2 linked regions of the Pyxidicoccus trucidator genome follow. Each later gene encodes a partner of the first gene's protein in a complex. Links are inferred from orthologs where the notes say so. Each region holds a gene or a part of one and is shown in the gene's direction. Other genes may lie near its edges.

What was found. Proteins that work in one complex are often made in the same cells at the same time.
Region 2: dnaX (region 1) and holB share a complex: the UniProt entries of both Bacillus subtilis proteins name them as parts of the DNA clamp loading complex. The link is inferred for Pyxidicoccus trucidator from one-to-one orthologs.

Annotation. Positions count from the first base shown.
Region 1 is NZ_JAAIXZ010000001.1:125,963-129,622, forward strand. What follows is about bases 492-3,358. They hold dnaX (DNA polymerase III subunit gamma/tau), read left to right. Parts: upstream 492-1,251; coding sequence 1,252-2,466; downstream 2,467-3,358. Other genes in these bases: G4D85_RS00610 (phytoene desaturase family protein), read left to right, coding at 492-1,181; G4D85_RS00620 (DNA polymerase III subunit gamma/tau), read left to right, coding at 2,639-3,358. Outside these bases: more of G4D85_RS00610, read left to right, coding at 1-491; more of G4D85_RS00620, read left to right, coding at 3,359-3,660. UniProt on the Bacillus subtilis protein: Part of the beta sliding clamp loading complex, which hydrolyzes ATP to load the beta clamp onto primed DNA to form the DNA replication pre-initiation complex.
Region 2 is NZ_JAAIXZ010000011.1:10,454-13,682, reverse strand. Bases 397-3,229 are described here. They hold holB (DNA polymerase III subunit delta'), read left to right. Parts: upstream 397-1,212; coding sequence 1,213-2,247; downstream 2,248-3,229. Other genes in these bases: holA (DNA polymerase III subunit delta), read left to right, coding at 2,244-3,229; G4D85_RS28115 (mechanosensitive ion channel family protein), read right to left, coding at 397-1,130. Also shown: more of G4D85_RS28115, read right to left, coding at 1-396. UniProt on the Bacillus subtilis protein: DNA polymerase III is a complex, multichain enzyme responsible for most of the replicative synthesis in bacteria.

The DNA of each region.
Region 1 (3,660 bases):
ACCAGGCGATGAACGCCGAGCTGGCCGCGCTGCGCGACGACATCGCTCCGACGTGGCTCCAGTCTCCCGTGTCGATTGAGGAGACCGCCGAGCGCTTCGTCCGCCCTGCCCTGCGCCAGCACTTCGTGCGGCTGTGCCGGGGCACCGCGCGCGAGTACCTGGAGCGCTTCGGCTTCAAGTCCGACTTCGTGAAGGCCATGTACGCGGTGACGGACGCCTTCTCCGGCCTGGACGGCGGCTATGACACGCCCGGCACGGGCATGAATCTGCTCGTCCACAACATGTGCCGGCTGCCCGGCAGCGGCGGCACGTGGATGATTGTCGGCGGCGGCATGGGCACCGTCACCCAGTCCATCGCCAACGTCGCGCGGAAGTACGGCGCGCAGATTCGCACCGGCGCGAAGGTGGCCTCCGTGCGCGTGGACCGGGGCGTGGTGAAGGGCGTGGTGCTGGCGAATGGCGAGGAGGTGAACGCTTCCGTGGTGGTGTCCAACGGCGACCCCTTCCGCACGCTGAAGCTGGTGGACTCGGCGGCGCTGCCCGCGGACTACCGGGCGAAGGTGGACGCCATGGCGACACCGGGCACCACGCTGAAGGTGAACCTCTGCCTCAAGGACCTGCCCACCTTCACCTGCCTCCCCCAGGACCGCGGCCAGTTCGGCCCCACCATCCACCTGCTGCCGCAGGAGGACGACGTGCTCGGGGCGCTGGCGCGCGCCTACAAGGACACGCAGGAGGGGCGGCTGTCGGAGTTCCCCTCCATCGAGTGGTACATCCACACCACGGTGGACCCGTCGCTGCGCGATGCCGAGGGGCACCACAACTCGGCCCTCTTCGTGGAGTGGGTGCCCTACGAGCTCAAGGGCACCACGTGGGAGAAGGAGGAGTCGCGCTACGTGCAAAAGCTCCTGTCCATCTGCGACCGCTTCGCCCCCGGCACCAGCGACCTGGTGCAGGAGACCTTCACCCTCACGCCCCCGAAAATCGAGAAGCACTTCGGCATCACCGGGGGCCACATCCATCATGTGGACAACAAGCTGGGCTTCACCGACCGGCTGCCCTACGAGACGCCGGTCCAGGGGCTCTACTTCTGTAGCGCCGGGTGCCACCCCGCGGGCAGCGTCATCGGCGCGGCCGGACACAACGCGGCCGGCGTGGTGCTACAGGCGCTCGGACGCTGAGTACAATCCCACCTGGTGGGCAGGCCGCGAGATGGATCATTCACGCCGTCGTGTTTAGATGACCAACCCCATGAGCTACCTCGTCCTCGCGCGTAAATGGCGTCCGCAGAAATTCGATGACATGACCGGACAGGAGCACGTCGTCCGGACGGTCGCGAACGCCATCAAGATGGACCGGGTCGCCCACGCGTACCTGTTCTGCGGTCCGCGTGGGGTGGGCAAGACGACGGCCGCCCGCCTGCTCGCCAAGGCGCTCAACTGCGAGAAGGGCCCCACGGCGAACCCGTGTGGCGAGTGCCGCGCCTGCACGGAGATTGCCGCCGGCACCAGCGTGGACGTGGCGGAGATCGACGGTGCCTCCAACAACGGCGTGGAGAACGTCCGCGAGATTCGCGAGAACGCCAAGTACCTGCCGCAGCGGGACAGGCACAAGATCTACATCATCGACGAGGTCCACATGCTGTCGGGGGCGGCGTTCAACGCGCTGCTCAAGACGCTGGAGGAGCCGCCCGGGCACGTGAAGTTCATCTTCGCGACCACCGAGGCGCACAAGCTCCCGGACACCATCCTCTCGCGCTGCCAGCGCCACAACTTCCGGCGGATTCCGGCGGCGCGGATGCTCCAGCGGCTCCAGGAGATCTGCAAGGCAGAGGGGGCCGGCATCTCCGACCGCTCGCTGTCCCTGGTGGTGCGTCAGTCCGAGGGAGGCATGCGCGACGCGCTCAGCCTCCTGGACCAGATTCTCGCCTCGTGTGGGGCCAACGCCTCGGACGAGGACGTGGCCGAGGCGCTGGGCGCCATCGACCGCACGATGGTGCAGGACTTCGCCGAGGCGCTGGTGCGCAAGGACGCGAAGCGCATCCTGGAGCGCGTGGAGGAGGTCTTCAACCGGGGCCTGGACCTGAAGCGGCTGGCGGAGGAGCTGGCCCTGCAGCTGCGGCACCTCTTCGTCACCAAGACGCTGAACCAGGCCCCGGACGAGCTGGCCGAGTCCGAGCAGAAGGCGCTCATCGCGCTGGCGAAGGAAGCGGAGACCGCGCAGCTCACGCGCCTCTTCGACGTGGTGCACGGCTGCGTGTGGGACGTGTCGCGCGCGGCCCAGCCGAGGCTCGCGCTGGAGATGGCCCTGCTCAAGGCCATCCAGCTGTCGCCGGGCGGCTCCATCCCGGAGCTGCTCGCTCGCGTGGACAAGCTCGCGGCCGGACTGTCCCCGACGGACGGCAACGCCAAGAACACCGCTGGAGCGCCGGGAGGTCGCTCCAGTCCCACGAACTTTCGCGCCTGAGTCCCGGCACGACGCACCTCCGCGCGCCGCGGAGCCCCTGCGACAGGTAGAGCCGATGCGCTCGGCGGAGCCCGTGCGCTACGCCGAAGCCCCGCACACCGCCGAAGCCCCACGGCACGCTGAGCCGATGCGGGCGTCGGAAGCCGCGCCGCGCTACGGCGAAGCTCCACACATGGCCGAGGCACAGCGCTTCGCCGAGCCGATGCGCTCGGGAACGGCCATTCCGGTCATGCCCCCCATGGCTCCGACCGGGCCCATCATGGACGACCTGCCGCCTTCGGCCGCGCGTCCGCTGTCGTTCCTGCGCAACGGTGGAGGCGCTGGCGCCACCGCGATGGCGGCCGCGTCGCCCTCGGCCGTCCCCGCCTACGCCGCCGAGGACCTGGTGCCCTCCGGCCCGCTCATGGACGGGTTGCCGCCGTCGGCCGCTCGCCCGCTCTCCTTCCTCCGCAAGGGCGGAGCCGCCCAGCCCGCGGCTCCCGCGGTGCCACCACAGGCTCCGGCCGGAGCCACGCCGCTGTCGCGAACCACCGAGCCCGCGCCCACGGTCCGCGTCACCAACGTGCGCAAGCCGGAGCCATCGGGGCCTTCCGAGCCCTCGGACTACGGAGAGGACGACGATTCGCGCTACTACCCGGAGGAGGCTTCGCCCGAGGGCTGTGCCTCCGGCGAGTGCATCCCCGACGCCGCCGAGTCCGCGCTCGACTCCGTCGCCGCGACGCCTGTCGCTGACACGGCCACCGTGCATGCTCCCGCCATCTTCGAGCCAGCACTCGGCTCCGTGGCCACAGCGTCCGCCGCGCTCGCGTCCGCCCCCGCCAGCCTCCCATCCGAGTCCGGCCCTATAACGGCTGCGCCCGCGTCCCTCGGGTCCACGCCCGGTTCCCTGGCCGCCACGCCCGCCGCGCTCGCGTCCGCCCCCGTGGCCGGCGCTGCCCATGCACCCACGTCCGGCAATGGGCTCCCCACCGCCGCACGCGCCCCCGCCTCCGCCCCACCCGCTGGGGCCCCGCGCGCCTTCGCGCCTGCTCCGCCCGCGGCGCCCGTCACCCGCGCCCCCGTCGCTCCGTCCGCACCGGACCTCGAGCCTGAACCGGAGCCAGAGCCCGCCGCGGCGCCGGCCCCAGTCGCGCGGAGCCGGGACAACCCCAACCTGCCCCTCATCGACCGGTGGCGGGCGGCGGTGGAGACCCT
Region 2 (3,229 bases), on another replicon or contig:
AAGGTGCGGCCCTCGTCGCCTTCCTGGATGATGCGCTCACCCTTGCCGAAGCGGCGCACCAGCACCTCCTGGCGCAGCCGGTCCAGGTCCTCCGGGCCCAGCGGATGGAAGAGGTCCACCGCGCGCAGCAGCCCGCGCACCGTGTCCTCGGACAGCTCCGTGCGCGCCAGCTCCTGCCGCACGTGCACCGTGCGCTGCGGGTAGGGAATCTCGATGTTCTCCCGGCGCAGCCGGTACCACAGCCGCGTGTGCAGGTCCTCCTTCACCGTGTCCGCCAGCCCGTAGTCCGCCAGGAAGAAGCGCACCATGTAGCGGATGCACGACTCGTCGTACGCCAGTGTGCGGGACAGCGGCGGCGGCTCCACGAGAATCTGTGGAATCTCCCGCATCACCTCCAGCAACGCGGCCTTCACCTGGTTGGGCGGAGCGTCGTGGGAGATTCGAATCTCCACGTCGACGCCTACCGGCTCCTGGTCCTCGGAGAAGTTCTGCACCAGCTCCTTGGCCACCATGCTGTTGGGCAGGGTGATGACCTCGCGCCGGAAGGTGGCCAGGCGGATGGAGCGCCAGCCGATGTACACCACGCGCCCGGCGTGGTTGCCGATGCGGATGAAGTGCCCCACCTCGAAGGGGCGGTCCAACTGCAGCGACAGGCCCGCGAACAGGTTGCCCAGCGTCTCCTGGAGCGCCAGGCCCATCACCACCGACAGCACCGCGGACGTGGCCACCAGCCCGGTGAGGTCCAGCGACAGCTGCGTCTTGAGGATGGGCACCGCGGCCAGCGCGTACAGCGTGAAGTCGATGACGTCCCGGAGGATCTTGGGCGGCGCCACGGAGTGGGCCCGCAGGCGCATCAGCTTCAGCCCGAAGCCCACGCACCCGCGGATGACGCCGAAGGCGAAGGTCAGCATCCAGCCGACCCGGAAGGCCGTCAGCACGGCCTGGGGCGTTGTCAGGGGCAGGGCCCAGGCCGCCAGCCGCAGCACCAGGAAGGCGAAGAGCAGCCGGATGGCGCCGTTCAGGTCTCGGCGCAGGTCCTTGTCCGAGGTGCCGGTGCGCACCGCCAGCATCACCAGCGCCAGCAGCGCACCCACGGCTAGGGACAGATTGCTCTGGAGGAAGGAAAGCAAGGGCCCCGCATGTCACCAGCGCGTTACAGGTGGGTCAAGGCAGCTTGTTGACGGGTGGCCTACCTCCGGGGATACACGCCTCATGACGTTGGCATCGGTGCTGGGACAGCCGCGCGCGATTGATTCACTCCAGGCGGCACTGCGTGGCGGCGCGGTGCACCATGCGTATCTCTTCGCCGGGCCGGAGGGTGTGGGCAAGGAGCTGGCGGCGGTGGGGCTGGCCCAGGCGCTGACGTGCCCCGAGCAGCCGGACGTGGGCTGCGGCACCTGCGCGAGCTGTGTGCGGGTGGACAGGGGCTTGCACCCCGACGTGACGTGGGTGATGCCGGACGAGGAGCGGGTGTCGCGCGGGCTGGCGGGGCGCTCGGACTTCACGGGCACGCCCAGCCGCGAGCTGCGCGTGGAGCAGATTCGCGGCCTCCAGGAGCGGCTGGCGCTGCGGGGGCTGGAGTCGAAGCGCAAGGTGGCCATCATCGTCTCCGCGCAGACGCTGAACGTGCAGGCGCAGAACGCCTTCCTGAAGACGCTGGAGGAGCCGCCCTCGGAGACCACCCTCATCATGGTGGCCAACGCCATGGACCGGCTGCTGCCCACCATCCGCAGCCGGTGCAGCAAGGTGCACTTCAACCCGCTGCCGATGGAGCTGGTCGCCCAGCGCGTGCAGCAGGAGCGCAAGTTGGACGCGGACACCGCCGCGCTCGCGGCCGTCATGGCCGGAGGCAGCCTGGGCCGCGCGCTGGCGCTGGACGTGGACGCGCTCTCCCAGCGGAAGGACATGCTCACCGCCTTCGAGGCGCTGCGCGGCGAGGACGCGGTGGGCCTCTTGCGCTTCGCGGAGGCGCACGGCGGCTCGCGCGAGGACGCGGAGGGCGCGCTGGAGCTGCTGGTGCTGTGGACGCGCGACGTGGCGCTGGCGCGCGTGGGGCTGGAGGAGTCGCTGGCCAACCGGGACTTGAAGGCGCTGGCGCGCGAGGCGGCCGCCCGCACCTCCGAGGCCCTGCTGCACCGGCGCCACTCGCTGCTGGAGGGCACGCGCGCGGCCATTGCCCGCAACGGCGCGCCCCGGCTGCAACTGGAGCGCATGTTGATTGAGCTGTTCACGGAGGCAGCACGGTGAGCGCCGACCTGGATGACGTGCTGAAGGAAGTGAAGGCGGGCAAGGTGGCGCCGCTGTACCTCCTGTGGGGTGAGGAGTTCCTGGTCCGCAAGGGCGCCGACGAGCTGGTGAAGGTGCTGGTGCCGGACGCGGCCATGGGGCTCAACCTGGCCGTGCTGGACGCGGGCAGCCCCCGCGAGGTGGCCCAGGAGCTGGCCACCATGCCGCTGTTCCCCGGGCGCAAGGTCGTCCTGGTGAGGGACCCGGAGTTCCTCGCGCCCAAGAAGGGGAGGGGGGACGCGCTCGGCAAGGCGCGCGAGGCGTGGAAGGCGGGCAAGCGGAAGGAGGGCGCACGGCGGCTGCTGGCGCTGGCGGCGCGCGCGGGCTGGGGCGTGGAGCAGCTGGACCCGGGCAAGTCCGGCGCGCCGTCCGTGGAGCAGTGGAAGGACGAGCTCAACGTGGACCTCGCGGAGGCGGACCTCGCCTTCCTCGCGGAGGCCGCCGCCTTCTGCCGCGAGGAGCGCATCTCCGCGCCGGAGGGGGACGCCACCGCGCTGCTGGAGCTCATCCAGAAGGGGGTTCCGTCCGGGCACGCGCTCGTCATGGCGGCCTCGGAGGTGGACGCCAAGAATCCGCTGGTGAAGCTGGCCCAGGACAAGGGCCACGTCGTCGAGCGCAAGGTGGCCGCGCGCCACAAGGACCTGGACCTCTCCGACATCGCCAAGGAGTTCCTGGCGCCCTTCAAGAAGAAGCTGGGGCCCGGCGCGCTGGACGAGCTGAAGGAGCGCATCGGCGGCAACATCCGCCTGCTCCAGTCGGAGCTGGAGAAGCTGGCCACGTACTCGGAGGGGCCGGCAATCGAGAAGGCGGACGTGGCCATGCTGGTCCACCACGCCCGCGAGGAGGAGTTCTTCGAGCTGTCCGAGGCGCTGCAGAAGCGCGACTTCGGCGGGGCGCTCGCCTACGCCAATGACGCCATGGGGCAGGGCACCCACGCGCTGCA